Regions from separate parts of the Sphingomonas endolithica genome, predicted to be linked through region 3. Evidence: predicted binding sites of a transcription regulator. Region 3 holds the regulator's gene; each other region holds the start of a gene.
What was found. The regulator LexA, encoded in region 3, represses DNA repair genes until DNA is damaged. The targets are predictions, from matches to a motif close to GTTCCNCNCTTGTTCT.
Positions count from the first base shown of each region.

Region 1 (7,953 bases), 320 kb from region 3:
GGTGGTGCCGCGGCTGCCCAAAGGTGCCGGGAACATGTTGTCGAGATCGAGATAGGCCATGGGGTTTCCCCTTCGTGCGAAGTGAGTAAGCGAGCGGAAGGGTTCCCGCGGACAGGGTCCGCGCGTTGCCGCCGATCGAAAAGGCGAGATCGATCGCTTGCCGGACAATGCCTCTGCACTGACTCCCGAGCGTCGCTGAAAATTGGAGGCGGCGGGCGTTGCCGGCCGCGATTGCTTTAGCTTGGCGTTACACTCATCGGCGCCATTCCCCTGGCTGCTGCCGCATCCACATCAGGACCTGGCTTCCGTACTGAGCGGTATATAAAACGATGCTGCGGCGCGTCAACCACCATTGTGTAACGGGCGGTAGTTTTTATGGCAAGGGGTGAAGTTTGCATTGTCGCGCGTCCCGAATCACGCTGTCAGCCCCGACGTGTTCGGCGGTTATCTCGTTCGCGCCTAGTTCGTCATCCCCGCGCAGGCGGGGATCCATACTGGCTTGCTTCGCGACTGAAGCCCTGACGCCCGAGCTTATCGACCCCGCCTGCGCGGGGATGACGTGGTGGTGAATGTCCAGGCGACACACTCACCAAGGGCAAAGCGTGCGGCAGGGTGGACCCCGGAACAAGTCCGGGGTGACGGCAGCGGCACCCGCTTTGCGCAAAATGATGGCTAGCTAGCTCAAACAGCCGGACCGTGAACTCAAGCCGCCTCGGCGGGCTGCGTGGTCCAGCCCAGCCCCGGAATGGTGATCGATCGTTTGCCCGACAGGTCGATGCGCGTCACGAACATGTTGCGCCCCTCGATATAGCTCATCACGCGCCGCGCGCGGCCGAGCGAGCTGGTGCCGTAGATGCGCGCCACGTCCTCGTCACTCGGGCAGGGATCGCCGTCGCGCGCCGCGCGCGCGATCAGCAGGAACGCGCCCAGCATGTCGTCGGGCAGGTCCTGCGCGGTCTCGATCACCGGCGCCCATTCCGCCTCCAGACCATCGAAGATGCCGGCGCGCGCCGCCGCCAGCCGCCGGGCAAAGGCCGACAGATCGAGCGGCGAGCGCTGCACGCCCACCATCCGGCAGCGCACCTGGAAATCCTGGAACAGCACCGCCGCCGATCGCGTCGCCGATTCCGCGTCGGCCACGATCGCGCGCAGCACATCGGCCACCACCTCGCTATGATCGACGGGCTCGGCATCGGGCGGCGGTGGCGCGGGCTCGGCATCGTTCTGCTCGATATCCTGCAGCACGCGGTCGACCGGCGCCGCCTTGGGCGCGGCGGCGGGCATGATGAATTGCGGCTGCTCGACTTCGGCGAACAGCATCTGCTGCATGTCGCGCCCGCTTGTGGGCAGCGGGGTGAGCACCGGGCTGCTGCTGCGCGCGGACGTGTCGACCGCACCGATGCGGATCGCGACCGGACGGCGCGACACGGCCGGCCCCAGCGCTAGGAACGTGCCGCGGTCGAGATCGCGGATCTGCTCGGCCTGGCGGCGCTCCATGCCGAGCAGGTCGGCCGCGCGTGCCATGTCGATGTCGAGGAAGGTGCGGCCCATCAGGAAGTTGGACGCTTCGGCCGCGACGTTCTTGGCAAGCTTGGCCAGCCGCTGCGTGGCGATCACGCCGGCCAAGCCGCGCTTGCGCCCGCGGCACATCAGGTTGGTCATCGCCGCCAGCGACGCCTTGCGCGCATCCTCGGCGACATCGCCGCCGACCGACGGCGCGAACACCTGCGCCTCGTCCACCACCACCAGCGCCGGGTACCAATGCTCGCGCGGGGCATCGAACAACGCGCCCAGGAAAGCCGCGGCGCAGCGCATCTGTCCCTCGGCATCGAGGCCTTCGAGGTCGAGCACCACCGAGGCGCGCGCCTCGCGCAGGCGGCTGGCGAAGCGCACGATCTCGACCAGCGAATAATTCACCGCCTCGACCACAACGTGGCCGTACGGGCCGGCGAGCGTCACGAAATCGCCCTCGGGATCGATGATGATCTGCTGCACATGCCCGGCGCTGCGTTCGAGCAGCCGCCGGAGCAGGTGCGATTTGCCGGAGCCGGAATTGCCCTGCACCAGCAGCCGCGTGGCGAGCAGCTCCTCCAGGTCCATGGACACCGGGCTGCCGCCCGAATCCATCCCCATGTCCACGCGTACCGTCATGCTTTCCCTGTGGCCGATGCGCGGCGACAGGGAAAGGGATAAGCCGCGTGGGGGGCGGTTTGGCGGCGGCAGCGGCATCGCAGCGGTTTCCCCACCGGCTAGTCATAGGTTGGGCGGTTTCGCATCAGCCAAGACCGTCACCCCGGACTTGTTCCGGGGTCCACCCAGCGGCTTGTCCCCCCGGGACTCCGACTTGAAGGCAGAGAGTGCGGCACGGTGGCCCCCGGAACAAGTCCGGGGTGACGATGATGGATCGAACGGACCCCCTTCGCGCCTAGATCAGGCCGTGCCCTGCCCGAAGCGGCGCTGCGTGGCGGCGGGGTGGCGAACGAGCGCGTCGTCCACTCGGGCCGGCCGGTCGAGCAACTCGCCACCGCAATTGGGGCAACGCTCGTCCAGCGCGTCGGCGCATTCGGCACAGAAGGTGCACTCGAACGAGCAGATGAAGGCACCGGCATCGTCGGCGGGCAGATCGACGCCGCAGCGTTCGCAATCGGGGCGCATTTCCAACATGCCGGTACCTTTAGCGCGCCGGCGCCGGCGCGTCTCGCGGCCGTTTCAGTCGATGAACAGATAATTGGCGTCGAACTCGCCGAAGCGCTGCAGCGCCGGCCAGTCGAGGATCCGCACTACGCCTTGGCGGAATTCCAGCAGCCCGTCTTCGCGCAGCTTGCGCAGCATGCGGTTGGCATGGACCGCGGTCAGCCCGGTGGCATCGGCGAGATCCACCTGTGTCACCGGAAAGTCGAATTCCAGGTCGCGCGTCAGGCCGACCCGGCCGAGCCGGATGAACATCTCACAGAACAGATGCGCCAGCCGCACCGCCGCGCCGCGCGCACCGATCGAGGCGATCCATTCGCGGTTGATCGCCGCATCGATCATCGTCGATCGCCACAGCAATTCCGTCAGTGTCGCGGATCGTTCGGTCAGTCCGCGCACGTCGGCATGCGGGAAGATGGCGACCTTCACCGGGGTGAGCGCGGCGACCGAATGCTCCAGCCGTTTCAGCGGATAGCTGTGCAGGTCGACGAAGTCGCCGGGGATGTGGATCGCCAGGATCTGCCGCCGCCCGTCCGGCATGTCCTTGAAACGCTCGATAAAGCCATCCAGCAACAGCGTGCACTGCGTCAGCGGCACGTTCTCGCGCACGATTACGCGCTTGGCGTCGAATTCCTGCGTGCGTCCGGCGGCCGCTTCGAATGCGGCCGCATCCTCGGCCGTCAGCACCGGCGTGCGATGCGTTAGCAGGAACAGACGCGTAATCATCAATCCCCCGTTCTGGAACGCGCCGCCCCATGTGCGCGTTGGCCGACCCGTACACCCATAAGTAGCTTGGGAACAGAAAATGTCGCACCCGCCGTACGATACCCCGATCGGGGCCACCGCCGAGCAGGGCCTGGTGCTGCTGGACGGACCCGGCGGGCTGGCCTTGTCGATGACGCCAGCCGCCGCCGACGCCTCGGCAAAGGCGCTCGCGCGCGCCGCCGAGGAGGCGGAGGCGCAGACGTCGGGCGAGGTGTCGGACGGAGGCAGCGGCCGGTCGGTGGGAGCTTAAAGCCTTACCCGTCCAAGCAAGTACCGTCATGCTGAACTCGTTTCAGCATCCAGGCGCGGTCATTCGCCTCATGGACACCGTCTTTGTGGTCGCCGACCGCGCCTGGATCCTGAAACAAGTTCAGGATGACGATGGTACTTTCGGATCGGTGGACCCCTGAACAAGTCCGGGGTGACGGCTTGTTGTGCGATGCGCTGCCAATCGCTTTGTGCGCCTCCCACGAATGACCCCAAGCGCTATCGCGCCGCGCGTACCTTGCCGCCCAACGACCGGATTGCGGGCTCGGCGATGACCTGCTGCCGGTCCAACTCACGATCGATATCGGCAAACCGCTTGAGCAACGCCAGCGCCAGCGGCGCGTTGGTCGAGCGCACCAGCACCTCGTCGTTCAGGAAGCGCGAATTGCGGTTGAAATTGAGGCTGCCGAAATAGCTGATCCAATGATCGCGCCGTTCGATGACGAAGATCTTGTCGTGCATCGGCAGGCCGTCGGCATGCCGATAGCGCCGAATCTCTACCCCTTGCGCGGTCAGCCGGTCGACCGCGTCCTGCGGCACGCGGCGTTCGGTGTCGTGCACGACCAAATGGATGGCCGCACCGCGTCGTGCCGCCCCCTCCAGCGCCGCCACCGCTTTGCCTTTAAGGTGCGAGATCGCGGCCCATAGCCGGTCGCCGGCCCCGAGCCCATCCAGTTCCTCCTCGACGATGTCGGTGTGCAGGCGGGGATAGAAAAAGAGCTGCGTGTCGCGATCGCGCACGACCCGGTTCTGCGTCATGCCGAAGCGGCTGATCGCACCGCCGTCGCGCGCCAGGTCGGCGACATGGGTCACCAGCGCCTCGACCAGCCCGCGGCCGGTGATTTCCACCAGCACATTGTGGCCGCGATCCTGATCGCCGATCTCGCGCACGATCGCGGCGCTGTCGTCGTCCACGCCGCCCGACGGGTTGAAGGAGCCGACCAGCGCGACCGGGCGCGGCCAGGAGAAGGCGTAGATCTTGGCGTGGAGCTTGCCGCTGAGCGCATCGAGCGGCGCCGGCAGTTCGCGTCGGATCGTCAGGCCGTTGCTGAGCCCCGCCTGGCGGAGCATCGCCAGCACGCCGCTATTCGCCCCGGCCAGGCGCGGATCGCCTTCCACCACCAGCCGTACCTTCACGCCACGGCGGCTGGCGTCGATCAGCGCCTGCGCGAGCTCGCTATCGAGGAAGTAATAGGTCGCCCAGTCGATCGATTGGCCGGGCGGTGTCGCGCGCACCTTGGCCAGCAGCAGATCGCGCAGCACGCCGGCCGGCTTGTCGGGGCCGCCGAAATAGACCTGGCCGATCGTCGGCTCGGCGGTGCCGCCACCCACTTCCTGTTCCGGCTGTGCGATCAGCGCCAGCGTCGTGACCGATGCGATCCCGGCGATGGCGGGAACGGCAATCCATAAGCGGGATGGTCTTTTTGTGGAGCGGCGCCACGACGACCCGCCCGGCATGTTCTTGAGCATGCGGCGCATTTGATAACGCACCCGCACCACCGCTACCCTGGCGGATGTGGCAACCCATGTTGCCCGTTGTGGAAGGGCGGCGAGGGCGCCGATCGGTGCGCCGGCCGGCGCGATATTTATTTGCTTCACGGCACTTCGATACTTGCGTTTTGCCGATGCCAGCTTTGAGCGCGCGTCGCGGGCCGCCGGCCGAGCCAGCGAGGGGTGATGCGACCCGACGATGGAATGGGCGGGCGAATTACCGTCTTGCAAGGCAAGTGCTTTGGGCACAATCTGTGGGGGTCGAGCATGGGGCCTGACCCCAATGCTGGTAGAACAAGGGCTTCGTCGCCATATAGTATGAAGGCGTTGCAAGCGCCGGTTGGTCGTGCGACGGTCCCGCTTTGTTCTACCCCGGTCGACATGGGGCCTGATGATTTTTTTTGGGGGCATGTGCCCCGTCGGGGATCGGTCGCAGACCGGTTGTGCGGGCAGCAGATTGAGGAACGGATGTAATGGATTTCAGCGACAGCCAGGGAGCGGACGCAGCAATGGAAACGATGGTGCGGGACACGGTCATGAGCGCGGATGCTGCGGTGACCGCTGGGATCAAGGCCGAAGCGACCGATGTCGATCGCAAGCTGGAAGCGCGCAGCGATTCCAAGGAAGTGAAGGCGCAGCTCTATCCGGTCGAGGTCGATCATTCGCGTGACGCGCTGCTCACCGATTTCGGCAAGGATACGCTGACCGACCGCTATCTGCTGCCGGGCGAGCGCTACCAGGATCTGTTCGTCCGCGTGGCCTCTGCCTATGCCGACGATGCCGCGCATGCGCAGCGCCTGTACGACGCGATCTCGCAATTGTGGTTCATGCCCGCGACGCCGGTGCTGTCGAACGGCGGCACCGGGCGCGGCCTGCCGATCAGCTGCTACCTCAATTCGGTGCCCGACAGCCTGAACGGCATCGTCGACACCTGGAACGAGAATGTCTGGCTCGCCTCGCGTGGCGGCGGGATCGGCACCTATTGGGGCAATGTCCGCGGCATCGGCGAGCCGGTCGGCCTCAATGGCAAGACCAGCGGCATCATCCCGTTCGTGCGCGTGATGGATTCGCTGACGCTGGCAATCAGCCAGGGTTCGTTGCGCCGCGGCTCGGCCGCCTGCTATCTCGACGTGTCGCACCCCGAGATCGAGGAGTTCCTCGAGATCCGGAAGCCCTCGGGCGATTTCAACCGCAAGGCGCTCAACCTGCATCACGGCGTGCTGCTGACCGATGCGTTCATGGAAGCGGTGCGTGCGGGCGACGAATGGGTGCTGCGCAGCCCCAAGGACCAGTCCGAGCGTGGCCGCGTCGATGCCCGCAGCCTGTTCCAGAAGCTGGTCGAGACCCGTCTCGCCACCGGTGAGCCGTACATCGTGTTCGCCGATCACGTGAACAAGGCGATGCCCAAGCATCACCGCGATCTCGGCCTCAAGGTCTCGACCTCGAACCTGTGCAGCGAGATCACGCTGCCGACCGGCAAGGACCATCTCGGCAACGAGCGCACGGCGGTCTGCTGCCTGTCGTCGCTGAACCTCGAAACCTGGGACCAGTGGAAGGACCAGAAGGGCTTTATCGAGGACGTGATGCGCTTCCTCGACAACGTGCTGCAGGATTATATCGACCGTGCCGAACCCGGCATGGAGCGTGCGGCCTATAGCGCGGCGCGCGAGCGCTCGGTCGGCCTGGGCGTGATGGGCTTCCACTCCTTCCTGCAGGCCCGCGGCCTCGCCTTCGAAGGCGCGATGGCCAAATCGTGGAACCTGCGCATGTTCAAGCACATCAAGGGCCAGGTCGACGAAGCGTCGATGCAACTCGCGGTGGAACGCGGGCCCTGCCCGGATGCTGCCGACATGGGCGTGATGGAACGCTTCAGCTGCAAGATGGCGATCGCGCCAACCGCGTCTATCAGCATCATCTGCGGCGGCACCAGCGCGTGCATCGAGCCGATCCCGGCCAACATCTACACGCACAAGACGCTCAGCGGCTCGTTCTCGATCAAGAACCCGTATCTCGAGAAATTGCTGATCGAAAAGTCGAAGAACAGCGATGCGGTATGGAATTCGATCCTGGAGCAGGGCGGCTCGGTACAGCATCTCGATTTCCTCAGCATCGAGGAAAAGGATTGCTACAAGACCAGCTTCGAGATCGACCAGCGCTGGCTGCTCGAGCTGGCCGGCGATCGCACGCCCTATATCGATCAGGCGCAGTCGCTGAACCTGTTCATCCCGGCCGATGTCGAGAAATGGGACCTGCTCATGCTCCACTTCCGCGCCTGGGAACTGGGCATCAAGTCGCTTTACTATCTGCGTTCGAAGAGCGTGCAGCGCGCAGGCTTTGCCGGTGGCGTCGAGAACGACAACACGATCGACAAGCCCAAGTACGAGTTCGAAACGACCGATTACGATGAATGCCTGGCGTGTCAGTAGCCGGCGGCTGATAGGGGCCTGACATGGACCAGAAATCGGGCTGCACAGCGATTGCGGTGATCGTCGGCGTGGTGTTGCTGCTGCTCGCCATGTTCGCTTACCCGCAATACCGCGTCTATTCGCAACGGCTGGCAGGCGAGGCGGCGCTGGCCGAGGCGCAATCCTCGCGGCAGGTCGCCATTCTGGAAGCGCGCGCGAAGAAGGAAAGTGCCGTTGCGCTCGCGGAGGCGGAAGTGACGCGAGCGCGCGGTGCTGCGCAGGCTAATGCGATATTGCAGAACAGTCTCGGCGGCCCCGAAGGCTATCTACGTTA
Region 1 is NZ_CP103057.1:1,249,451-1,257,403, reverse strand. It holds gene NV382_RS05955 (hypothetical protein) at 1-60, opposite strand, end outside; gene NV382_RS05950 (ATP-binding protein) at 703-2,151, opposite strand; gene NV382_RS05945 (DUF1272 domain-containing protein) at 2,431-2,664, opposite strand; gene NV382_RS05940 (Crp/Fnr family transcriptional regulator) at 2,710-3,417, opposite strand; gene NV382_RS05935 (hypothetical protein) at 3,497-3,706, shown strand; gene NV382_RS05930 (hypothetical protein) at 3,735-3,866, shown strand; gene NV382_RS05925 (phospholipase D-like domain-containing protein) at 3,943-5,220, opposite strand; gene NV382_RS05920 (ribonucleoside-diphosphate reductase subunit alpha) at 5,688-7,640, shown strand; gene NV382_RS05915 (SPFH domain-containing protein) at 7,664-7,953, shown strand, end outside.
Region 1: the regulator LexA is predicted to act here: its motif matches at 5,568-5,583, upstream of NV382_RS05920 (ribonucleoside-diphosphate reductase subunit alpha).

Region 2 (7,953 bases), 1.9 Mb from region 3:
CGCCACAAGCCGATCGTATTTAGCGTAGCTGTAGATTCCCCAGCGCGCGTTGATCTGGCGGATCAAGCCTGCGGTCACGCCGACCGCCTGCAAGCCACCGTCCGCGCGGAAGGCAGGTAGCGTTGTGGTCATCGCGGTCGCGCGATCGATACCGAAAAAGGCCCGGTTGTAACGACCGTTCGCAAGCGTGACGCGCGGGCCAATGGAGAATAGCCAACGGTCGGCGTCGCGGGTGACATAGTCAGCACCAACCGTCCCGATCAGTCCCTTGTGGCCGCCGATCCCCTGACGCACTTCAGTCCGAAGGCGGAGCTTTGGGGTGAGCTGATACTGCACGAATCCACCCAGTTCGAACGTGAAGCCGACTTTCGGCAGCATTCCGTTCGTGTTGTCGCGCGAACGCTTTCCTTCGAAGCCTAGTGCGGGCCCGAACCGCAACCCGCCAGTGCGAACCAGGCTGGGGCCAAAGCTTTCATCCGGTGCCTCGAAGGCGAAGGGTTCGTCGCCGCGCGCCCGCGCAACGTCAACGAGCGGGCGGATGCTGATACCGTCAGCTCCAGGAAAGCTGGGCACGATCTGCGGCCCCAGAGCGAGACGAGTTCGCCGGGATGTGCTCGTGTCGCTCTCCGCTTGCGCGGCGGCGGCCGGAGGGTTCGTAATGAACAGCGCCAAGGCAAGCGGCCCGGCTGCGAGACTCAGGAGCATGCGTGTTGTCATTGGAGGAGCGTACAGCATCCGGCGGGGGATCAAAGGAAAAGCGGCTGGGCGACTCGCGCATGGGGTTGGATGTTGTCAGGGGTCTGACGGGTTGGTTATCACCGGCACAACGTGAATGGCGACTCACGCCCAATAGCGGACATGCAGTCGCTTCTGCCACGTGCCGACACCCGCCGTTCGTACAGGCTTGTTCGATACCCCCGACCTCGATCTTTAGACCCCGGTAGAGACACTAGGTAGGCTGACTGGGCGAGGGCAACGCGCTACTTCCAACGCTGAACTGGTAGGATTTGAAGGTCGTGAAGAAAGCTTTTCTGGCAATCCTAGCTGGGTGCTTCGCTTCGGCTGCCCGCGCCGACCCACCCACAACCGATTATCGCCTGATCCAGATGGACGGGTTTAATATTTTCATGAGTCCAGACCTTAGTTCCGACACGCGCCTCAGGAACACCACTTTTAAGGTTTTGCAATCACGCCTTAAAGAAGTTCAAGCACTGGTGACCCCGGCACAAATGGTGTTTTTCAAGTCGGTCTCGTTCTGGATCCAAGGTCGACAGGGAACCGGAGGCGCAACTTACCATTCATCTAGAGATTGGCTGCGAGAGCACAAACAAAATCCTGACAAGGCCGGCGGTATTGAGATCACCAACTCGGAAAACTTTGTCTTGTGGGCCACAACCGATCAGCCGATGATGGTTCTCCATGAGTTAGCCCATGCTTACCATAGTCGCGTGCTCGGGGAGAGATATTCGCCGATTGAAGCAGCATATCAGAGTGCTATTGAGCGGCAGCTCTATGCAAATGTGGATTATGTCCACGGCGGCAAAAAGCGCGCCTACGCTGTCAATAATAAGGAAGAGTTTTTCGCGGAACTGACCGAAGCCTATCTTGGCTGTAATGATTTTTTCCCGTTTGATAGACAGGATCTGCGATCCCACGACCCTATCGGATACGCTCTTATGGAAAATATCTGGGGAAAACGATCTGACGAGGTGCGTTCGCTTTGCGTAAAAGGGCCATGAAGGGAGATGGTATAAGCTCGTATTTCACCAAGCGTCGAATCGGCAAAGCGGCGCCCTAAAGCCAACGGTCCGCTATCGCTCACTTGCGGACCGCAGCTTCTACACTTCATCCGGCGCTGCACGCTCCTCAGGTCGTTCCGCCAGCCCTTCCGTTGATAAAGATGCCAGAGCGCGTGGGGGTCAAAGACAGACTCGCGCTTACACTGCCTGCACGTTGCAACGATCGCGATATGCCACGCGGCGCACTCGAAAAGATCGGACGCGGTTCGACGGCCCTCCGCGTCAAAGCCGCCCACGCTTAAAGGGCTAACGTCAGCTGATCGGCGTTGTGCTCGGGAGCGCCCAGTCGCTCGACAATCGCGCGCGCAAGCTCGCCTGCAGCGCGCTGGCGCATAGCTTCGTCGGGCATTGCTATTCCCACGCGGCACCAGCCAGGAGCGGAGAGGATCGCGTCGGACAAGTCCGGCACGGTGGCGGGCGTGAGTGGCGAATCGAGCATGCCTCATGTTAGAACATATCGGGAACAATGGCCAAGCTCGATCTGCCACACAGCGGCTAGCGCAGGTACAATCCCGATCACCCTCCGCCCTGGCCGGCGGCCGGCTTGTCGGCGTGGATAGAAGTGGCGGCGATGCCGGCGGCGCTGTCGGCGTCGCTGCGGCCCGATAACCAAAAGCGCCAACCGCCATAACCGAATACGCTAATACGTTAGTACCCCCCTGGTTATTTATACGCGTGAGTGTGGGGTAAGTACTTTTGTATATAGCTTTAGGCAGGGGGTGTAACGTATTAGCGTACTTGCTTGCAGGATAGCGCCCCTGCCCTCTTCGTCGCACGCAAGCGACCTCTTGCATGCTGACGTGCCCTCTCCATCTTGGAAGAACGCAACAGTACGGAGGCTACCATGGCGAAGAACACTGGCGAGGGACATCGGGTCGGGTCGGTCAGAGACCGCAGTCAGACTGAAGCGCCCAGCGGCAATCACGTCAAGCGTGACACAGCCGACGGCAAGTTCATGGACCAGAAGGCCGACAGCAAGCCGTTCAAGGGCGTCGCCAAGGAACCGGACGGCCGGCGGAAGTAGGCTTCGGGCGATCCTGACGAGGGGTTGGTAGCCACACTGGGAGGGACGGCGGCGGGCCGCAATCATCGCCTGCCGCCACGAACGCAGTGTCCTGGGTTGGATCAGCGGGTAGTTGCCAGGCGGGTGGGAGAAGAAGCGTGAGCGGAACCAGTCTCAGCATTGCGCATTGAACCGTGAGATGGGGGCAGACTTGATGGGTAATCCGGTCGACGAACTTTTCGATCACGCTCGCAAAATCGCTAGTCGCGTCGTGGTCATGGCGCTCGAACGAGCGATCCAATCTGCACAAGCCGCTATTCGGCGATCCGTTCAATCAGAATTTCAGAGCCTAGCGGGTAAGATTGGACTCTTCACCTCTGTACTTGGCAAGCTTCCGCACGGGACCGCTAACGTTGTGGCTGATTCCTATCGCGGACCGTTTGCCCGCGCTCTGACCCCTGCTGAGGTGAAGATTGTGACGTGGGCTTTCGGCAAACAGCCAGTAGCACCTTCGCAAGTTCGGATTGTACCTGGCCCCGGACTCCAAACGGTGGCGGCAATAGCGTTCCTGAATGGAAATCCGGCGATCACCATCGGCAACACCATATACATCAAGCAACGCGTCTATCGCGAACGCGGTGGTAGCAACCTGGCAGCGACCCCCGAGGGAGTGGAGATGCTGCTGCATGAATATACCCACGTCCTGCAATACGGCCGCCTTGGCTTCGCCAGGTTCGGCGCTCGTTATGCGGCCGAGTTTAAAGCGGCGGGCGGCGACGCGAACAAGATGTACGACTACAAACATCGAAAGAAGGGTTTCAATGATGAAAGCATTGAGGGCCAGGCGGCGTTAGTAGGCGATTTTGGCGAGCAGCTTGCGTTGCCACCAGTCCGCCGGACACCGGCCCTGATCCGGCAGTTGCGCTCGAAGCTCAACGGCACGGGCATTCTCGGGCAATGACCAGGATTGGTAAATTCGCACACGTTGGACTTCTACTGGCGGCACTGTCGCTGGGCGCCTGCGAACAGGAGTACAACGTAGCCGTGACGTCGGAGCGGGGGCAGGTGACATTTACCGTACCCAGCTCGGAGCCTTATTGCCTGGACCGTCTCACCGTCTATGCCGCCACCGACAGGGCGAAGCCCATTTGGCTCATCGACACGTCGTCTCAAGGACCCTGCACGACCCGGGTTCAATATGGCGCCATACCGAAAGGCTTTGAACAACGGGGGCCGATGGAGCCATTGGCTCCGGGTAAGCTGTACGTGGTCTCGGCATCCCGAACTGGTGCCACAGCGCTGAGCTTCTTTGAGCCTGGTCGTGAAGGGTCGATCCAGAAGGAGCCGCCTTCCTAACGCCGATCGGAGACTTGCCCCAGTTTCAAAAGCCGAGACATACCAGCGGAGCGCCGCGCGCTCTAGAGGACGGCCGCACCGGACCACAGGTGCCAGAATTGGGCATGCTACTAATCCTCGATGATCGCCAGGCGCGCCGAGAACCGCACCGCGCTGCTCTCAGGGCTAGTACCGCGCACCCGCAGCGCTGACCCTTTCTCTACGACGCCTGTAAGCTCCACTAGAACGTCGTCCAGGCCAAGGGCGGCGATAGCGCCCGGAACGTGCCGGTGGCGCGTGACGGACATCTCCGCGGTAAATAGCTGCCCTTGCTGCGTGGCTGGCGGGTTGCCGCGCGGTTGAGCAACAGTATCGTTAGGTCGACCTCACTGGTCCGCCTCCGAAGGAATCGATTATGTCCGCCGCCGATCTACCGAAATCGTTCAAAGCCCTGCTGACTACCGTAAGCCATGGCGAAGTTGGCCGGCTCACCTTTCACAAAGATCAGGCAACAGAGAGGTTGTCGTTTCGGTTCGTGAATGAAACAGCAGAAGACGTACCGGAAGGGCCAGCCTCGTTACGCATGATAAGCGGCGACGAATACCCGGTTGTGATCAGTAAAGGGCAGTACGATTATCGGGCGACGCCTGATTCGCGAAACACAAAGCCTCAGTAAGGCCGGTGTCGCGGGCAGGATCGAGCTTATCTTTAGCCGCTTCGTCATCAGCTTTCTGGGCGTGCTCAGCCGGTATCTGAACCAATCGAGTGAGAAAGTGCAACACGCTGGCAACCACAAGCGTGCCGATCGCCGCAATGGCGCTCCAAGCAATGCCGCCAGTCGCTAGCTATGTGACGACGCCCGCCGCGATGCCCCCCCGATCGTCATCGTAATGCGCGCCCAAATGGGCGAGCCGAACCACCGCGCGCGTATCCGTCCAAGCCTGCTTGGCGATTTGCTCCCAGTAACTCATGCGCTCCTGAGTGTCCTTATTCGTCGTCAGATTGGCGGTCGCTATCGTCGCTGTAATCGGGTGCGATCGAGGTCCATAGCGAGCCGGAATTACCCTCAGCGTTCACGCCTTCCGGGGCGTCGTCATCCCAATTGAGCAACCACGCCGTAACGATGCCGCCATCGTTCGTGGTGGCGTAATCAAGGGTATAGGGATGTTCGTCCAGCATGTCGGGATCAATGCCAAGTTGACCGGCTACATAAGCGCGTTCGCGCTCAGCGTTCACGGTTTCCATATGGTCGTCATACGCTCTCGACATTGGCGTGCCTTTCATCGGGGATGAAGACAGTATGCCTAAGCTTTGCGAGTCGCGGTAGATCCTAGAACCAAACATATCTTGCGGGCGATATGGGAGGGGGGCGAGCGCCAAACGACGACGCTACGGCGCTCACAAGGAGGCTAGTTGAGCTGGCTGGCGCCACGCACCGTCTCGAGGAACGGCACTTAATCCGCAATCATCGCCAACCGAGCGGAAAACCGCACTGCGCTGCTCTCGGGGCTGGTGCCGCGCACCCGCAGCGCCGCCCCCTCCTCTACGACGCCTGTAAGCTCCACCAGAACGTCGTCCAGGCCAAGCGCGGCAATGGCGCCCGGGACGTGCCGATGACGCGTGACGGACATCTCAGCGGTGAAAAGCTGGCCTTGCTGCTGGTACGTGCCAACGTAGCAGAGGCCGCTGTCACCGCCACGCAGGCGGCCGTCCAGCAGATACGCTACGCCGTACTCGGTTCCGGCGGGGGTATCCCAGGTTACCTTGTATAGGCCGTTTGGTAGGGGCATCGTCACGTCCTTATTGGGTAGGACGGTCGATACCGGTGGTGGGGAAATGGGACCAGTGACGGTAAGATTGGATCTACCCGTTCAAGCCTTTTCAGATGCTACATGTGGGAAGCAGCCCTCCGCCATTTCCGACAACGGCCGTAATGCCCGCCCAGGCGATATTCAGCGCCCATTTCGCGATACTCATCTTCCGACATCCATTCATCTCAACCTGACGTCCGCCTCTAGCGGTTGAAAAATCGGCGATGGATGGCGAAAAGCGAGATTCAGCAGTCCTCCCAATGGTGGCCGCGCCCTTCCGGGCAACGTCGCCGAGGGTATTCTAACGAAGCGAACGACGAACATTGGTCGAGAGCCGCTGGCTGAAAACGGTTGCTCTGATCCTGTCGGCAAATGCGACCTCATCTGGCGAACCACCATGCCGAACAGCCAGCGACGCCGATCACGCCTTGCGTACCATTAAAACGCCACTGATACTGAGCTTTATGTCGATAAGTAATAACACAGGGAATCTTTAGGTGGGGGATTTAGCCAAGCTGTCGATCGCCGGCTGCAACTACGTTGAGGACGCGTTCGGTCAGCATGTATATCACGTCAACAGTCCTCATGGCCTGATGCAAGCGGTCGGCTATCTGGAACACACAGCCCAGCCCTGGGAGCGCATATATATGCGAGGTCAGGGCTGTCTATATCCTAGCTTATTGCCGACGCTTTATCGCGCAATAACTAGAAAGAACCAAGGAAAGCGTCACGAGAAGCTGCCTATTTGCTGGCGTACCTGATTACGCACAAGAACCTTTGCTGCAGCATTATGGGATACAGACTACTTGGCTGGATATCGTAGACAATGCCTGGATCGCTCTTTGGTCTGCTACTCATAGGGCGTTAGCGTCGAGACCCAATAATCAGTTCCTACTCTGACGCTAGAAAGCCGACATCCGGCGACGACTTTTCTTATATTTTGCTAATAAAAACTGAGGACAGTCGTCGCGAGCGCGTCAAGAGCGGTGTTGCGAAGGGCGACATTGCCGAAACGGTTGATTTAAGGATCGCCGCTCCATCCATTTTTCTCCGACCGCATGCTCAGCATGGACTACTTTTCAGAGCGCGTGGGAAAGAAGGAGGCAGGCTTACGGATTATTCTAGCGCGATTGCTGGCGTCGTCCGCTTCACGCTCCAAGATGGAATAGACTGGCTTGGGTCGGGTGCGATGCATAACGTGAGAGCCCTGTTCCCGCCTCCGTATTTTGATAATGGATACCAAATATTGCTTGGCATGCAACAGACCGAGCAAGGCGTAGGACTAATCGGGCATATCGGAGCATGATCGATGATGTTCGCTGCCGAAACCGCTGCTCCATACGTTGGCATTCAGGCCCGTTTCCCTCTTTTCAACTTCGGATACTCATTCGCGCGATCTGCGCCAATTTGAGGCAGCTAGATCATCCACCCATTGAAATAGCCAGTAGTGGCGGCCAATCTACTTAATCCGCTCGCCCTATCGGGTCAGAACTCGAACTGCTGAGTCTCGCCGAAGCCCTGTCGATCCTGTCTAGGAAGGTGCAATTAAAGAGGTCGCTTCCGAGCTACGGCGGGGCGCTTACCGAAAAGGCTAATAGTGCCGGTGATCGTCGGTGATTAAAGGATGATGCGGCTGGGTTCTTAGAGGGTCAAAGAGCCCGATCCACATGCACACGGGATCCAACCCCTAAGCCTGCTGAACCCATCGAACCCGACATTGGCCCCATCCGTATTTGCCGTCGCGATCATTATGCCGCGATGTCGATCTTCACCCCAAGAAAGTCCAGCGCCTCCTTCAGGATTGGCTCGAAGTTCGCGAACGTCGTTCGACATTGGTCGTCCGTTTGCTGGCAGAGCCGGGTCGCAGTCGGAATTTTGTGTTCGGTCGCGAAGTCGTTCTTCACCAAGTAGGCCCACGTCGGGGCCAGCTCAGCTTCGAAAGTAGTCTCGCCGAGTATGATCCGATTGACAAGATCCGGGTGGCAGATCTTACCCGGCTCACGCG
Region 2 is NZ_CP103057.1:2,796,400-2,804,352, forward strand. It holds gene NV382_RS13135 (MipA/OmpV family protein) at 1-705, opposite strand, end outside; gene NV382_RS13140 (M90 metallopeptidase family protein) at 1,017-1,739, shown strand; gene NV382_RS19595 (DUF6771 family protein) at 2,038-2,238, opposite strand; gene NV382_RS13145 (hypothetical protein) at 2,644-2,823, shown strand; gene NV382_RS13150 (eCIS core domain-containing protein) at 3,017-3,763, shown strand; gene NV382_RS13155 (hypothetical protein) at 4,553-4,813, shown strand; gene NV382_RS13160 (hypothetical protein) at 4,983-5,108, opposite strand; gene NV382_RS13165 (hypothetical protein) at 5,125-5,406, opposite strand; gene NV382_RS13170 (GrlR family regulatory protein) at 5,592-5,927, opposite strand; gene NV382_RS13175 (ATP-dependent nuclease) at 7,697-7,953, opposite strand, start outside.
Region 2: the regulator LexA is predicted to act here: its motif matches at 2,249-2,264, upstream of NV382_RS19595 (DUF6771 family protein).

Region 3 (7,953 bases):
TCGTGGTGGTCACGCCGGGCGAAGCGGTGGGATCGGACCTGCGGGCGCGATTGTCGCAGCATATCGAAAGCCGCGTCGACGGCAGTCCCGGAGGGATTGCGAGTGCGCTCGCGACCGGCGACCAGGGGGCGATCAGCGAGGAAGATGCCCTGGCGATGCGGCGCTCGGGGCTGGCGCATCTGCTGTCGGTCAGCGGACTGCACATCACCGCGGTGGTCGCGGCGACGATGCTCGTCGTGCTGCGGCTGCTGGCGCTCAGCCCATGGCTGGCGTTGCGTTTCCGGCTGCCGCTGATCGCCGCGGCGGCGGGTGCCGGGGCGGCGATCGGCTATACCTTGCTGACCGGCAGCCAGGTGCCGACGATCCGATCGTGCGTCGCGGCGCTGCTGGTGCTCGTCGCCCTGGCGATGGGGCGCGAGGCGATGACGTTGCGGCTGGTCGCGGCCGGCGCCCTGGTCGTGATGCTGCTCTGGCCGGAGGCGGTGGCGGGCCCAAGCTTCCAGCTGTCCTTCGCCGCCATCACCGCGATCGTCGCGCTGCACGAGCATCCCCGCGTGACGGCGTGGTTCGCGCCGCGGGGCGAGGGGCGGCTGCAGGCGTTCGGGCGTGGGATCGGGTCGCTGGTGCTGACCGGGCTGGCCGTCGAGCTGGCCCTGATGCCGATCGCCTTGTTCCATTTCCACAAGGCTGGGCTGTACGGCGCGCTGGCCAACATCGTCGCCATTCCGCTGACCACCTTCGTGATCATGCCGCTGGAGGCCCTTGCGCTGCTGCTGGACACTGCGGGGCTCGGCGCGCCAGCGTGGTGGTTGACTAATGCGTCGCTGCGATCGCTGTTGTGGCTGGCGCGGACCACGGCCGCGCTGCCGGGATCGGTGGCGGCGCTGCCGGCGATGCCAGTGGGTGCTTACGGCCTGATGGTCATGGGTGGGTTGTGGGTGGCGCTGTGGCGCACGCGCTGGCGGCGGCTGGGTCTCGCGCCGTTGCTGCTCGGCCTTGGCTGGGCCTTGCTGACACCGGCGCCGGACCTGCTGGTGACCGGCGACGGGCGGCATGTCGCGGTGCGCACCGCCGCGGGCAGGCTGGCCATGCTGCGCGACCGGGTGGGGGATTATACCGCCGACATGCTGGCGGAGAATGGCGGCGTAGACGGCACGCCGCTGCTGCTGGCCGAACAGCCCGAGGCGCGGTGCAACCGGGATTTGTGCCTGACCGACCGCGTCGCGGGCGGACGGACATGGCGGATCCTGGCGACGCGCAGCGCCTATTTGGTACCGGCGGGTGAGTTGATCGCCGCGTGCCGCGAGGCCGATATCGTGGTCAGCGAGCGGCGCTTGCCGCGAGGCTGCGCGCCGCGCTGGCTACGGCTCGATCGGTCCATGCTCGCCAAGACCGGCGGCGTCGCAATCACGCTGTCCACCGGCCATGTCGAGACGGTTTACCGGCCGGGCGACCGCCATCCCTGGCGGCGGCGCCCGGCGGCGATCAGTCGTAGCGGCGAAGCAGACCGGCGAGCTTACCCTGTACGCGCACCTGCTGCGGGGCGTAGCGCTGTGGATCGTAGGCGCGGTTGGCGGGATCGAGCCGCACCATCGCCCCTTCGCGGCGGAAATATTTGAGCGTGGCCTCTGCCTCTTCGATCAGTGCCACGACGATCTCGCCGTCACGCGCGACTTCCTGACGCCGGATCAGCGCGTAATCGCCGTCGAGAATGCCGGCCTCGACCATCGAGTCGCCGGAGACTTCGAGCGCATAATGATCGCCGCTGCCGAGCAAGGCGGCAGGCACCGAGAGCATCGCATCGCTTTCGAACGCCTCGATCGGCACGCCGGCGGCGATCCGGCCGTGTAGCGGGATCTCGATCACATCGTTGGCCGGGGCGGGGCGCGGCGGCTGTTGAGAAGGTTGCGGCGCCTCGACCCGCGGCGCCTTCTTGGCCAGCTTCACGACCTCGCCACGCTCGGGCATCTTGAGGATTTCCAGCGCGCGGGCGCGATTGGGCAGGCGACGGATGAAGCCGCGTTCCTCGAGCGCGCTGATCAGGCGGTGCACGCCCGACTTCGACTTTAGGTCGAGCGCCTCCTTCATTTCCTCGAACGAGGGCGACACGCCGGTTTCCTCCAGGCGATCGTGGATGAAGCAGATAAGCTCGTGCTGCTTGCGCGTTAGCATTGGCGTTCCTCCGTCAGAACAGACGAGGAACCTTTATGGAACGTTCACCACCAAGTCAAGCAAGGTTGAGGATTTCCGCTGAGTCGCCCGCCTTTGCCGCCGGCGCGCCCGCGGCACGGATCAGCAGGCAGTCCGCTCGCGCCAGTGTCAGCAGCATCGAGCTGTCCTGGATCGTCGAGACGAACACGCAGCCGTCGCGTAACTGCGCACGCAGGTAATCGGTGCGATGATCGTTCGCCGGTATGTCTTCGCCAAGGCGCGCAGGCATTGGCGGCGGCATCGGATCGGCCGCGCCGGACATTGCCGCGATCAGCGGCAGCAGGAACAGGGTTGCGGTGACGAAGGCGGACACGGGATTGCCGGGGAGCCCGAGCACCACCGTGTTACCGAGACGCCCGGCCATCATCGGCTTGCCGGGGCGCAGCGCAATGCGCCAGAAATCGATGCTGCCCCCGGCACCCTCCAGCGCCGGGCGCACCAGATCGTGATCGCCGACCGAGGCGCCGCCGGTGGTGACGAGGATGTCGGCATCGACCGCCGCAAAGGCCGCCGTCATGACCGCAAGGTCATCGGGCAGGATGCCGAGGTCGATCACGTCGACCGGCCAGGGCGCGAGCATGGCCGCCAGCATCAGCCCGTTGGATTCCGGCAGCTGACCGGGGGCGAGGAGGGTGCCGGCGGGAACGAGTTCGTCGCCCGTCGCCACGACCGCCACCCTGAGCCGCCGACCGACAGCAATCGCCCCATGCCCGCCGATCGCGGCGACGGCGAGCCGCGCGGGGGTGAGGCGCTGGCCCTCAGCGATCAGCCGGTCACCGGTGGTGAAATCAAGCCCGCGTCGGCGAACGTTGCCGCCCTGTCGGCGGGGGCCTTCGCCGGCGAGGAGGATCGTGTCGCCCTCACGCGACGCTTCTTCTTGGACGAGGACGCTGTCCGCGCCATCGGGCATGGCGGCGCCGGTGAAGATGCGTACCGTTTCGCCGGCCGTTATCGGGCCGGTGAAGGGGCGGCCAGCGGCGCTTTCGCCGACCAAAGTAAACGGGCCGGCGCGGTCGGCGTAGCGGATCGCGTAGCCGTCCATCGCCGACAGATCGGTCACCGGCTGCGTGCGATCGGCCAGCACGTCGGCGGCGGCCCAGCGGCCGACGGCTTGGGCGAGTGGCACGGTCTCGGCAGGGGCGCGGGGTGCGAGCGCGAACAGGCGCTGCTGGGCTTCGGTGACGGGGAGCAGGGTCATGGCGGCCGGCGTATCGTGGGAAGTGGGTGAAGGTCGAGCGCTTTTGGCTACTGTCCCCGGGCGGCGGCCGGGGGCCAGGCTTAGAACGGTCGTTTGCTCACGTTGATTCCCGTTTCATCTGCGGCGCTACGGGGCGCCGGCCTTCGCCGGGGAACCAAGTAGGGAATTGCCCTCGCTATGCGGCACCGTTGCCAAGATCACACACCCGCCGGCCATCATCCACGGCTGTCCAGCGTTGTCACGGTTCGGTCTTAATCGGCTCCTAGGGCGACGCCAGCGCGGGACATAGATCGTCAGAGATAGACAGCCGGCACCGTCAACGGTGACGAGCACCGTCGTGCGCACTGATCAATCGACTTACCAAAGGGACACTCATGTTGAACAAGACCGTCATCAAATCCACCCTGCTCGTCGGGGCCGCATTCGGCGCGATGCTGGGCGCGACTGCCGCTTCGGCGCAGAACGCGACGGAGGTGGCGGTCGCCGATAGCGGTTCGGACAGCGATCTAGGCGAAGTGGTGGTGACGGCGGAGCGCCGCTCCGAGAACCTGCAGAAGGTGCCGGTGTCGGTCGCCGTGGTCGGCGGCGATTCGCTGCGCGATTTCCAGAGCGGTGGCGAGGATATCCTGAGCCTCGCCGGGCGCGTGCCCGGCCTGTATGCCGAAAGCACCACCGGGCGCATCTTCCCGCGCTTCTACATCCGTGGCCTCGGCAACATCGATTTCTATCTCGGTGCGTCGCAGCCGGTGTCGATCATCCAGGACGATGTCGTGCTCGAGCATGTCGTGCTGAAATCTAACCCGGTGTTCGACGTCAACCAGGTGGAAGTGCTGCGCGGGCCGCAGGGCTCGCTGTTCGGCCGCAACACGACGGCGGGCATCATCAAGTTCGATACGATCCGCCCGAGCCAGACGTTCCAGGGCCGTGGGACGGCTTCTTATGGCAGCTTCAACACGATCACGGCCGATGCCGGCATCGGCGGGCCGATCGTGGCCGACAAGATCGCGTTCCGCCTGTCGGGTCTCTACCAGCATCGCGACGATTGGGTCGACAACACGTTCGCCGGCACGGGGCCCGACGGCACGCGCGGCGGCAGGGATGCGCTGGGCGGGTTCGATGAGAAGGACGTGCGGCTGCAATTGCTGTTCACGCCGACGGATGCATTGAGCATCAACGTTTCCGGCCATGCCCGTGACTACAAGGGTACCTCGACGATCTTCCATCGCGGTGCGCTGGTGCGCGGATCGAACAACATCCAGCGTGAGCCGCGCGACAGCGTTGCGCTCGACGAAGCGGTCGGCAACCCGCAGGCGTACAAGACCTATGGCGCGTCGGTGAACGCGGCATGGGACTTCGGCGCGGCGACGTTGACCTCGATCACTGCCTACGAGACGACCAAGGGCTATAGCCGCGGCGATACCGATGGCGGCACGACCGTGCTGTTCCCGACCGGCTTCCCCGGCCAGAGCCAGGGCCGCATCCGCGATCTCGACCAGTGGACGCAGGAACTGCGCCTGGCGAGCAACGGCGACACCGACTTCAAGTGGCAGATCGGCGGATTCTATTTCGACCAGCGTGACGACACCGAATTCCGCCAGCGCGCATCGTTGCTGCTGCCGACCAATGGCGCGTATAACAGCCGCAACTTCGTGCAGCTGCACGACATCAACACGTCCTGGGCGGCGTTCGGCCAGATCAGCTATCGCTTCGACAAGCTGACGCTGACCGCCGGTGGGCGTTATACCAAGGACAAGAAGCGCACCACTCTGACCACGCCGGCATACCGCGTGGATGGCACGGTGAACTTCCCGGGTACCGCGCCGCGCGACGTTCGCCTGACGGGCAAGGAGCCGAGCTTCGACGTCTCTGCGCTGTACGAAGCTAATGACGCGATCAGCCTGTACGGTCGTGTCGCGCGCGGCTTCCGCGGGCCGACCATCCAGGGCCGCTCGGCGGTGTTCGGTGCTGCCTTCACCACGGCAGATTCGGAAACGATCATGTCGTACGAGGCAGGGCTCAAGACACGCCCGTTCAGCAACATGCGCTTCAACGTGACGGGCTTCACCTACCGTGTGAAGGACATCCAGCTGAACGGCAACGATGCCAATGGCAACGGCGTGCTGTTCAACGCCGATCATGCCGACGCTTACGGCATCGAGGCCGAGCTGGAATGGCGCCCGATCCGCAACATCAGCATCTCGCTGGGCGGCAGCGCGCTGCACACCGAGATCAAGGACAAGAACGTCTATGCGCAGGTCTGCGCGATCGGCGCGTTCGTGACCTGCACCGTGCAGGATCCGACGATCGTCCGAAATCTCGGCAACCCGGCCGTGGCAACCACCTTCGCGCAGATCGACGGCAACCCGCTGCCCAACGCCCCGAAGTGGCAGCTGGACGCCGCTGTGCGCTACGACATTCCGCTGTCGAACGATGGCAATCTGTTCGTCTCGACCGACTGGAACGCGCAGGGCTATACCAACCTGGTGCTCTACAAGACGGCAGAATTCCATGCCGACGGCAATATCGAGGGCGGGTTGAAGGTCGGCTATACGACGCCGGACCGGAACTACGAGATCGCGGCGTTCGCGCGCAACATCACCAACGAGAAGAACCTGAAGGGCGTGATCGAGAACTTCAACGCGGCCGTGTTCAACGAGCCGCGCGTGATCGGCGTGTCGCTGAGCGGCAAGTTCTGATCTGAGGGGCTCGGGGGGCGGTGCGCGTTGGGCGTGCCGCCTTTTCTCCACACACGACCGTCATCCTGACGGAAGTCAGGATCCAGGAGCCTCTCGGGCGACTGTCTGTTTGGCGCTGGATCCTGACTTTCGTCAGGATGACGAGCCGGGGGGGTCAGGTCTGCGCGGACCAATCGCCGGATTTGCCGCCGGTCTTGGTGAGCAATCGCACGCCGTCGATCTGCATGCCTTTGTCGATCGCCTTGGCCATGTCGTAGATCGTCAGCAGCGTTACCGAGACGGCGGTCAGTGCTTCCATCTCCACGCCGGTCTTGCCGTCGGTGCGCGCGGTGGCGGTGGCGGTTATGCCGGTGTCGTCGGTGACGAGTTCTATGCCCACGCGGGTGAGCGGTAGCGGGTGGCAGAGCGGGATCAGGTCGCTGGTGCGCTTGGCCGCCATGATGCCGGCGATGCGCGCCACGGCGAGCACATCGCCCTTGGCGGCCGCGCCGGTGCGGATCGCCTCGGCGGCGGCGGGGGACATGGTGATGCGGCCCTCGGCGGTCGCCTCGCGAGCAGTTATCTCCTTGGCGGAGACGTCGACCATGTGGGCGGCGCCGGCCGAGTCGAGATGGGTGAGGTTGGTCATGCTCTTCTTCCTGCTACCACCCCGGCGGAGGCCGGGGCCCAGGCGGGAAGGTTGATGTAACGGGGCGCTGCGCACGCCAATAATCGTATCGCTACCACCCCGGCCTTCGCCGGGGTGGTAGCGAAAGCAATCATCCCACCAGCACCCGCGTCGCTGCCTCGACATCGTCCTGTCGCATCAGCGCCTCGCCGATCAGGAAGCACTTCACACCGTGTTCCGCCATCGCGTCGAGATCGGCGCGGGTGGTGAGGCCGCTTTCCGCCACGAAGGTGCAGCCGGCAGGCGCCTTGGCGACCAGTTCATAGGTGCGCGCGAAATCGACCGTGAAATCGCGCAGGTTGCGGTTGTTCACCCCGATCAGGCGCGATTTGAGCTTCATCGCGCGATCCAATTCCTTGCGTCCGTGCACCTCGACCAGCACGTCCATGCCGCATTCGATCGCGCTGGCCTCGATCTCGGCGAGCAGGACATCGTCCAGCGCGGCCATGATCAGCAGGATGGCATCGGCGCCGAGCGCGCGCGCCTCCGGCGCCTGCCAGGGGTCGATCATGAATTCCTTGCGCAGCACCGGCAGCGTGCAGGCGTCGCGCGCCTCGGTCAGATAGTGATCCGCGCCCTGGAACCAAGCCTCGTCGGTCAGCACCGACAGGCAGGCGGCGCCGCCTGCCTGATAGGCGCGGGCATGCGCCGGCGGATCGAAGTCCGCGCGGATCAGGCCCTTGGAGGGGCTGGCCTTCTTGATCTCGGCGATCAGCGCGTGGCCGCTTTGCGCCCGGGCATCCAGCGCGGCGCGGAAGCCGCGTGGCGGCGTCTGCGCGTCGATACGCGCGTCCAGTTCGGCAAGCGGGGTGGTCGCCTTGCGCACCGTCACTTCGGCGCGCTTGGTTTCGAGGATGCGATCGAGGATGTCGGTCATGAATAGGCAATCCAGGCGTCGAGCAGGGTGTTCGCCCGCCCGGCATCGAGCGCCTCGGCAGCGGCGGCGGCGCCCTCGGGCAGGGTATCGCTGTGCCCGGCGACCATCAACGCAGCGGCGGCATTGAGCAGCACCGCGTCGCGATAGCCACCGGTTTCGCCATGCAGCAGGCGGCGCAGCGCGCGTGCGTTATAAGCGGGATCGCCGCCATGGATCGCCGCGATCGGGTGGCGGGGCAGGCCGGCATCCTCGGGCGCGATCCGCGTCGGGAAGGCGGCACTGCCGACATTGACGACGATGCTGG
Region 3 is NZ_CP103057.1:931,576-939,528, reverse strand. It holds partial or broken gene NV382_RS04455 (ComEC/Rec2 family competence protein) at 1-1,478, shown strand, start outside; gene lexA (transcriptional repressor LexA) at 1,486-2,172, opposite strand; gene NV382_RS04445 (molybdopterin molybdotransferase MoeA) at 2,228-3,409, opposite strand; gene NV382_RS04440 (TonB-dependent receptor) at 3,784-6,105, shown strand; gene moaC (cyclic pyranopterin monophosphate synthase MoaC) at 6,260-6,733, opposite strand; gene trpC (indole-3-glycerol phosphate synthase TrpC) at 6,864-7,649, opposite strand; gene trpD (anthranilate phosphoribosyltransferase) at 7,646-7,953, opposite strand, start outside.

Region 4 (7,953 bases), 1.3 Mb from region 3:
TCGGTGACGGTGCGGCTTGCCCAGGCTCGGTCGCGCGGGCCGATCCACGGCGTCGCCACGATCCTCCCTTATGCCGCCGGGGGTGCCCGGCTGGCGCTCGATCCGGTACGCTTTACGGCCGATGGCGCTGGCGGGCGCATGGCGACCGTCGCGACGCTCTCCGGCCCGCTAGCCGACGGACGTGTCGAGGGCCTGCGTCTGCCGCTCGAGGCGGCGTGGAACGGCGCGGGGGTGCTGAGCCTCAACCCGGACTGTATCACATTGTCCTACGATCAACTCGCCCTATCCACGTTGCGCCTGCGCAGCGGAAGCGTGCCGCTGTGCCCGAGCGGCGCCGCCTTGGTGCGTGTCGCGGGGGGCAAGATCGATGTGGAGGGCCGTGCGCCCATGCTTCGTCTGGCGGGCCGCCTGGGATCCACGCCGCTGACCTTGGCGGCGGATGATGCCCGCTTCTCGCTGAACTCGGGCGGCATCACCGCGCACGACGTTGCGGTGCGGCTCGGCCAAGGCGAGTCGGTGACTCGGCTGGACGTCGGGCGGCTCGCCGGTGCCGTGTCCGCAGCGGGGCTGGGCGGCCGTTTCGAGCAAGCAGGCGGCCAGATCGGCAAGGTGCCGTTGCTGATCTCGCACGCGGGCGGCAACTGGCGGATGAAAGACGACGCATTAGCGTTGTCCGGCACCGCCGACGTGGCGGATTCCGCTGCTAAGGCGCGGTTCCAGCCATTGCATGCCGATGCGGTCCAGCTGCGGCTCGTCGGCGGCGCGATCAATGCGTCTGCGGCGCTCGCCGTGCCGGGCAAGTCGGTTCACGTGGCGGACGTCACGATCAAGCACGATCTCGGCAGCGACACGGGGCGGGCGACACTCGCCGTCCCCAAACTTGCCTTCGACGATGCATTCCAGCCGGACGACCTGACGCCGATGACCTATGGCGTGATCGCCGATGTGCGTGGCGCCATCTCGGGTGACGCGCGGATCGACTGGACGGCACAAGGCGTCACCAGCACCGGCACCTTCCGCACCGACGGGCTCGATCTGGCCGCCGCCTTCGGCCCGGTCGCCGGGCTTGCCGGCACGATCCGCTTCACCGATCTGCTCGCGCTGGAAAGCGCCCCCGATCAGGTCGCGACGGTGGCGTCGATCAATCCTGGCATACCGGTCACCGACGGTCGCGTCGTCTATCGTACCTTGGCGAACAGCCGGGTGCATGTGGCGAGCGGGCGGTGGCCGTTCGCGGGCGGCACGCTGGTGCTGCAACCGACGATGCTCGATCTGGCCGGCGCCCGCGACCGCCGACTGACGTTCGAGTTGCAGGCCGTCAATGCCGCGCAATTCCTGCAGCAATTCGACTTTGGCAATCTGAGTGCGACGGGCACCTTCGACGGCACCCTGCCGATGATCTTTGACGCGACGGGCGGGCGGATCGAAGGCGGGCACCTCAAGGTGCGGCCGGGCGGCGGCAACATCGCCTATGTCGGCGAACTCACGCAAAAGGATCTCGGCATCTGGGGCAACATCGCCTTCCAGGCGCTGCGCTCGATCGACTATCGCGATCTTGCCATCACCATGAACGGCCCGCTGGCGGGCGAGATGATCACCGAGGTGCGGTTTGCCGGCATCAGCCAGGGCAAGGGCGCGAAATCGAACTTCCTGGTCCGTCGGCTGCAGAAATTGCCCTTCGTCTTCAACATCCGCATCCGCGCGCCGTTCCGCGGGCTGATCGATGCGACACAATCCTTCTACGATCCCTCGCGGCTGATCGAGCGCAACCTGCCGGCGCTGCTGCAACAGCAGAACGCGACCGGACTCCGCGCCGAGCCACTCGCTCCACCGATCAGTTCCATTCAGCCTGCCGCAAGCGACCCCATGCCATGAAGGACCATCGAAGATGACGAGGCCGGTTACCAAACATCGCAAGATGATGAGATCGAGCTTGATAGGCGTATTGATCGCGACGACGGGATGCGTGAGTATTAGTGCGCCTGATAAGCCGATTGAAATCAATCTTAATATCAACGTTACGCAACAAGTGGTGTATCGGCTGGATAGCCAGGCCAAGTCGCTGATCGAGAAGAATCCGGGGATTTTCTAACATGACGAGCAAAGCCATCCTGATCGCTTTTGGTGCAACGGCGTTTCTCAGCCTCGCGGTTCCGGCAGCGGCGCAGCGCGATCCGGCCTATGCCGCGGCGCGATCGGCGGGGCAGGTGGGCGAGCAGCCCGATGGCTATCTGGGCGTGGTCGGCGCCGGCTCGGCCGAGTTGCGGGCGCTGGTCAGCAACATCAATATCCAGCGCAAGGCCAAGTACACGCAGAGCGCGCAGGCGAGCGGTGCGACCGTCGAGCAGATGGCGTTCACCAGCGGCTGCAACCTGATCCAGCAGACGCAGCCGGGCGAAAAGTACCGCGCGCCCGATGGCGCCTGGCAGACCCGCAGCGGGACGGCCCCGATCCGCGACGGTCGCTGCGGGTAAGCCGCACATCGCTTGACTCGTCAATGGGTTGAGCGCCACAGAACAAATAGTGAACAAGTGAGTCGCCGACCGGCTGCGTATCATCGTGATTCGCAGGGCGGGCGACCGACTTTGCTCGGGCTCGAGATCGATGGAGGATGAGCTGGAACGCGGGCACTTGCATGAGATCTTCGCGCTGGAGGCGGCGGACGCCAGTAGCGCGGCGGGGTTTGCGGCGATGATGCTGCGCCGTGCCGAGTGCGAGGCGTCGGCGGTGGTGTGGCTGCGGCAGGAACAGGCGCATGCCGAGGGCGGCGCGTTGTACCTGCCCGGACTGCTCGACCTGGTCGCGGGCGGCAGCGACCTGGTGATCGGCATCCTGCCCGATCCGCTGGCGGTGCTGAAGGCGGCCGCCGACCTGGCGCGGTGCCCCGAGGTCGGCGTGGTGGTGATCGAGCTGTGGAAAGATCCTCGCGTGCTCGATCTCACCGCGACGCGGCGATTGGCGATGGCGGCGCAGAGCTCGGGGGTGACCGCCTTGCTGCTGCGGGTGGCGGGAACCCCGGCACCCAGCGCTGCGGCGACACGCTGGGCGGTGCGCGCGGTGCCGTCGGTGCCGCTGGAGGCGAATGCGCCGGGCCATGCCGCGCTCGACGTGGAGCTGTTGCGCCAGCGTGGCGGCCGGGCCGGCGGGCGCTGGATTATGGAGTGGAATCGTGACGAAGGAAGCTTCTGTGAAATACCCCAAAGCGGCGGCAGGCAAAGCGGGCCGCCGCCACCTGGCATTGTGGTTTCCCCGGCTGTCGGCCGAACGGCTGCAGCGGGCCGGCGCAGCGCCGGCTGATGCGCCGTTCGCGCTGGTCGAGAAGGTGCGCGGGGCGATACGGCTTGCCGCGGTCGATGCCCGCGCGCTGGCGCTGGGCATCGCGCCCGGCCTGACGCTTGCCGATGCCCGGGCGCAGGTGCCCGATCTGGTGGCGATCGATCATGATCCGATCGCCGATCACCTGTTGCTGGAGCGAGTCGCCGATGGCTGCGACCGCTATACGCCGCTGGTGGCGATCGACCCGCCCGACGGCCTGACGCTGGACATCACCGGTTGCGCGCATCTGTTCGACGGCGAGGCGGCGCTGGCCGAGGATCTGGTCGCGCGGCTGGCGGCGTACGGGCTGCAGGCGCGCCATGCACTGGCCGCCACGCCCGAGGCGGCACAGGCGCTGGCGCGGTTCCAGACCATGCCGGCGACCGACGAAGCAGGCGCGGTGCGCCGCCTGAGCGTTGCCGCCTTGCGCCTGGACGATGCGACCGAGCTGGCGCTGCGCCGCGCCGGGCTGAAGACGATCGGCGATCTCGCCGGACGGCCGACCGGGCCGCTGGCCGCGCGCTTCGGCGATGCCATGACCGGCGCGCTCGCCTGCCTGATCGGCAAATCGGACAGCCGCATCGTCGCGCGGCGCGTGGCGCCCGCCTTGCTGGTCGAACGCCGCCTGGCCGAGCCGATCGCGCGCACCGAACAGGCGCTGATGATCCTGGGCGAGCTGGCGGCCGAGGCCGGCGAGCAGATGGAGCAGCGGCATCTGGGCGGACGCCGCTTCGTCGCGCGCTTCTTCCGCAGCGACGGCCTGGCGATCGATCTTGCGGTCGAGACCAGCCTGCCGGTGCGCGATCCCGCGGTGGTGATGCGCCTGTTCGACGATCGCCTGGGCAGCCTGGCCGATCCGATCGATCCGGGCTTCGGCTTCGACCTGATCCGGCTGGCGGTCCCCACGCTGGCGCCGCTCGCGCCGACGCAATTGCTGCTGGAAGGCGGTGCGGTGGCGCAAGGGGAATTGGCCGCGCTGATCGATCGCCTGAGCACGCGGATGGGGCGCGGCCGGTTTCGCCGCATGGCGCCGCGCGACACGCACAATCCGGAGCAAGCGGTGCTCGCCTTGCCGGCGGTCGAGGCGACCGAACCGGCGAACTGGCCAGAGCCGGTGCCGGGCGAGCCGCCGCTCCGCCCGCTGCACCTGTTCGATCCGCCGCAGCCGATCCAGGTCACCGCGCAGGTGCCGGACGGGCCGCCGCGGCAGTTCCGCTGGCGGCGCACGTTGCACGACGTGACTCGCTTCGAGGGGCCCGAACGGATCGCCGCCGAATGGTGGCACGATGCTGGCGCCAAGCCGACGCGCGATTATTACCGCATAGAAGACGCGCTGGGCCGCCGCTTCTGGGTGTTCCGCCATGGCCTGTACGAGACCGAGCGGAAAAATCCCGGCTGGTACATGCACGGCCTGTTCGCGTGAGCGAGGAGGCGGCGCCGCCACCACCAGCACCACCGCCAACGCCTTTTGCGGAACTGGTCGCGGCGACCAATTATTCCTTCCTGCGCGGTGCCAGCCACCCCTCCGACATGGTATCCGAGGCGCACCGGCTGGGCATGACCGGCATCGGCATCGCCGATCGCAACACCGTGGCGGGCGTGGTGCGCGCCTGGGTGGCGCTGCGCGATGCGCCAGAGACGGCGCGTGCCGCGCTGAGCAAGGCCAAGGAAGCCGCCGGCCAATCGCCCGTGCTGAGTGCAGCGGAAAATGCCGCCTGCGAGGTCGATCTGCGGCTGATCGTCGGTGCGCGGCTGGTGTTCGCCGACGGCACGCCGGACATCGTCGCCTATCCCGCCACGCGTTTCGGCTGGGGGCGGCTGACGCGGCTGCTGACCGTCGGCAACCGGCGCGCCGGCAAGGGCGGGTGCCTGCTGGAGATCAGCGACCTGTTCGCGCATCTCGACGAGCTGTTGCTGATCGTGCTGACCGACAGCAGCTTCGTCGCCACCGAGAATGCGGCGATGGCGGCGGAGCGGATGCCGGGGCGCCACCAGCACCAGCCGGCCGATCCGGGCGACAACGTCATCCCCTTGCCCGGGTTCGATCCCCCCGCAGCGCCGCCGGCGCCACGATATTGGCAGCCGCTGCGCAACGAGAGCGGGCTGCAGGGCACGCTGTTCCGGCTGCAGCGTGCTGCCCCTGATCGCGTCTGGCTGGGCATCACCATGCCGCACCGGGGCAATGACCGGCGCCGTTTCCAACGGCTGGCCGAGATGGCCGACACGCTCGGCATTCCGCTGATCGCGACGCGCGACGCGCTGTATGCCGATGCCCAGGCCCGCCCGCTGCACGATGTCGTCACCTGTATCCGCGAGGGCGTGAAGGTGCAGCAAGCCGGGCGGCTGCTTGCCGCCAATGGCGAACGCTATCTGCTGCCGGGCGACACGATGGCGCGCCTGTTTGCCGACCGACCGGACGCGGTAGCAGAGACGGTCGCTTTCCTGGCCCGCATTCAATTCGATCTCGGGCAGCTCAAATACGAATATCCGCACGAAGCCGTGCCCGAGGGATGGAACGCGCAGGATTGGCTGCAGAACATCGTCCTGCAAGCCGCGCTGCGGCGCTATCCCGGCGGCCTGCCGGGCAAGATGTGCCGCCTGCTCTATGAAGAGTTCGGGCTCATCCGCGACCGCAACTATGCCTATTATTTCCTGACCGTGTACGATGTGGTGCGCTTCGCACGATCGGTCGATCCACCGATATTGTGCCAGGGGCGGGGATCGGCGGCCAATTCGGTGGTCTGCTTCCTGCTCGGCGTCACTTCGGTCGATCCGATGGAATACGACCTGTTATTCTCGCGCTTCGTGTCGAGCGAACGCGACGAGCCGCCCGATATCGACGTGGATTTCGAGCATGAGCGGCGCGAGATCGTGATGCAGTACATCTACGATCGCTATGGCCGCGAGCGTGCCGGGATCGCCGCGACGGTGATCCATTTCCGGCCGCGCAGCGCGGTCGGCGAGGTCGGCAAGGCGCTTGGCCTGTCGGAGGATGTCACCTCGCGGATCAGCAGCACCGTATGGGGCAGCTTTGCCGGCGAGATCGAGGATCAGCGCTTCGCCGAAACCGGGTTCGACCTGCGCAGCCCGGAGATCGCGCGGCTGAAGCTGCTGGTCGACCAGATCCTGCAATTTCCCCGTCACCTGTCGCAGCATGTCGGCGGGTTCGTGCTGACGCAGGACCGGCTGGACGAGACCGTGCCGATCCATAACGGCGCGATGGCGGATCGCACGTTCATCGAATGGGACAAGGACGATATCGACGCACTGCAGCTGATGAAGGTCGATATCCTGGCGCTGGGGATGCTGACCTGCATCCAGAAGAGCTTCGATCTGATGCGGCAGCACGATCTGGGCGATCACGAGCTGAAATCGATCCCTCAGGGCGACCCGGTCGTGTACGACATGCTGTGCCGCGGCGACAGTATCGGCGTTTTCCAGGTCGAGAGCCGGGCGCAGATCAACATGCTGCCGCGGTTGAAACCGCGCGAATTGTACGATCTCGTGATCCAGGTGGCGATCGTGCGGCCGGGGCCGATCCAGGGCGACATGGTGCATCCCTATCTGCGCCGCCGATCGGGGATCGAGAAGGTCCATTATCCCTCGCCCGATCCGGCATTCGGGCCGGCAAGCGAATTGTACGACCTGCTCGGCAAGACCAAGGGCGTGCCGCTGTTCCAGGAACAGGCGATGAAGCTCGCGATCGTCGCGGCCAAGTTCACGCCAGACGAAGCCAACCGCCTGCGCAAGGCGATGGCGACGTTCCGCCATGTCGGCGGCATGGAGGATTTCGAGACCAAGATGGTCGGCGGCATGACGGCGCGCGGCTATGACGAGGCGTTCGCACGGCGGTGCTACGAGCAGATCAAGGGGTTCGGCAGCTATGGCTTTCCCGAAAGCCATGCCTTGTCGTTCGCGATCCTGGTCTACATCTCCTCCTGGATCAAATGCCACCAGCCGGCGGTGTTCGCCTGCGCCTTGCTCAATTCGCAGCCGATGGGCTTCTATGCCCCGGCGCAGATCGTGCGCGATGCGCGCGAACATGATGTCGAGGTGCGCGGCCTGGACGTGAATGCGAGCGACTGGGACAACAGCCTGGAGCCGGCGGGTGATGGCGCGGGGCAGGGGCTGGCGCTGCGGCTCGGGTTGCGGGTGATCACCGGGTTCAAGCAGAGCTGGGCCGCGGCGCTGGCCGAGGCGCGGCAGGCCGGGCCATACGATACGATCGAGTCGCTGGCGCGCCGCGCGCATTTGCCGCAGCGTGCGCTGCGGCTGCTGGCCGATGCCGATGCGTTCCGCTCGCTGGCGCTCGATCGGCGGGCGGCGTTGTGGGACGTGCGGCGGACGCCCGATGCCGCGCTGCCGCTGTTTGCCGCGGCGGCGGCGCGCGAGCTGGGCGAGGAAGAGGATCAGGCGCTACCCGCCATGTCGCCGGCCGAGCATGTCGTGGCCGATTACCAGATGACGCGATTGTCGCTGAAGGATCATCCGATGCGGTTCCTGCGCGGGATCCTGGACCGGCACCATGTCTCGAGCTGTGCCGCGGTATCGGCGGCCAAGAACGGCGCGCGCGTGCGGGTCGCCGGGATCGTGCTGGTGCGGCAGCGGCCGGGCAACGGCAATGCGATCTTCGTGACG
Region 4 is NZ_CP103057.1:2,275,486-2,283,438, reverse strand. It holds gene NV382_RS10835 (YdbH domain-containing protein) at 1-1,875, shown strand, start outside; gene NV382_RS10830 (YnbE family lipoprotein) at 1,946-2,092, shown strand; gene NV382_RS10825 (YdbL family probable chaperone protein) at 2,094-2,474, shown strand; gene NV382_RS10820 (ImuA family protein) at 2,632-3,297, shown strand; gene NV382_RS10815 (Y-family DNA polymerase) at 3,188-4,738, shown strand; gene NV382_RS10810 (error-prone DNA polymerase) at 4,735-7,953, shown strand, end outside.
Region 4: the regulator LexA is predicted to act here: its motif matches at 2,514-2,529, upstream of NV382_RS10820 (ImuA family protein).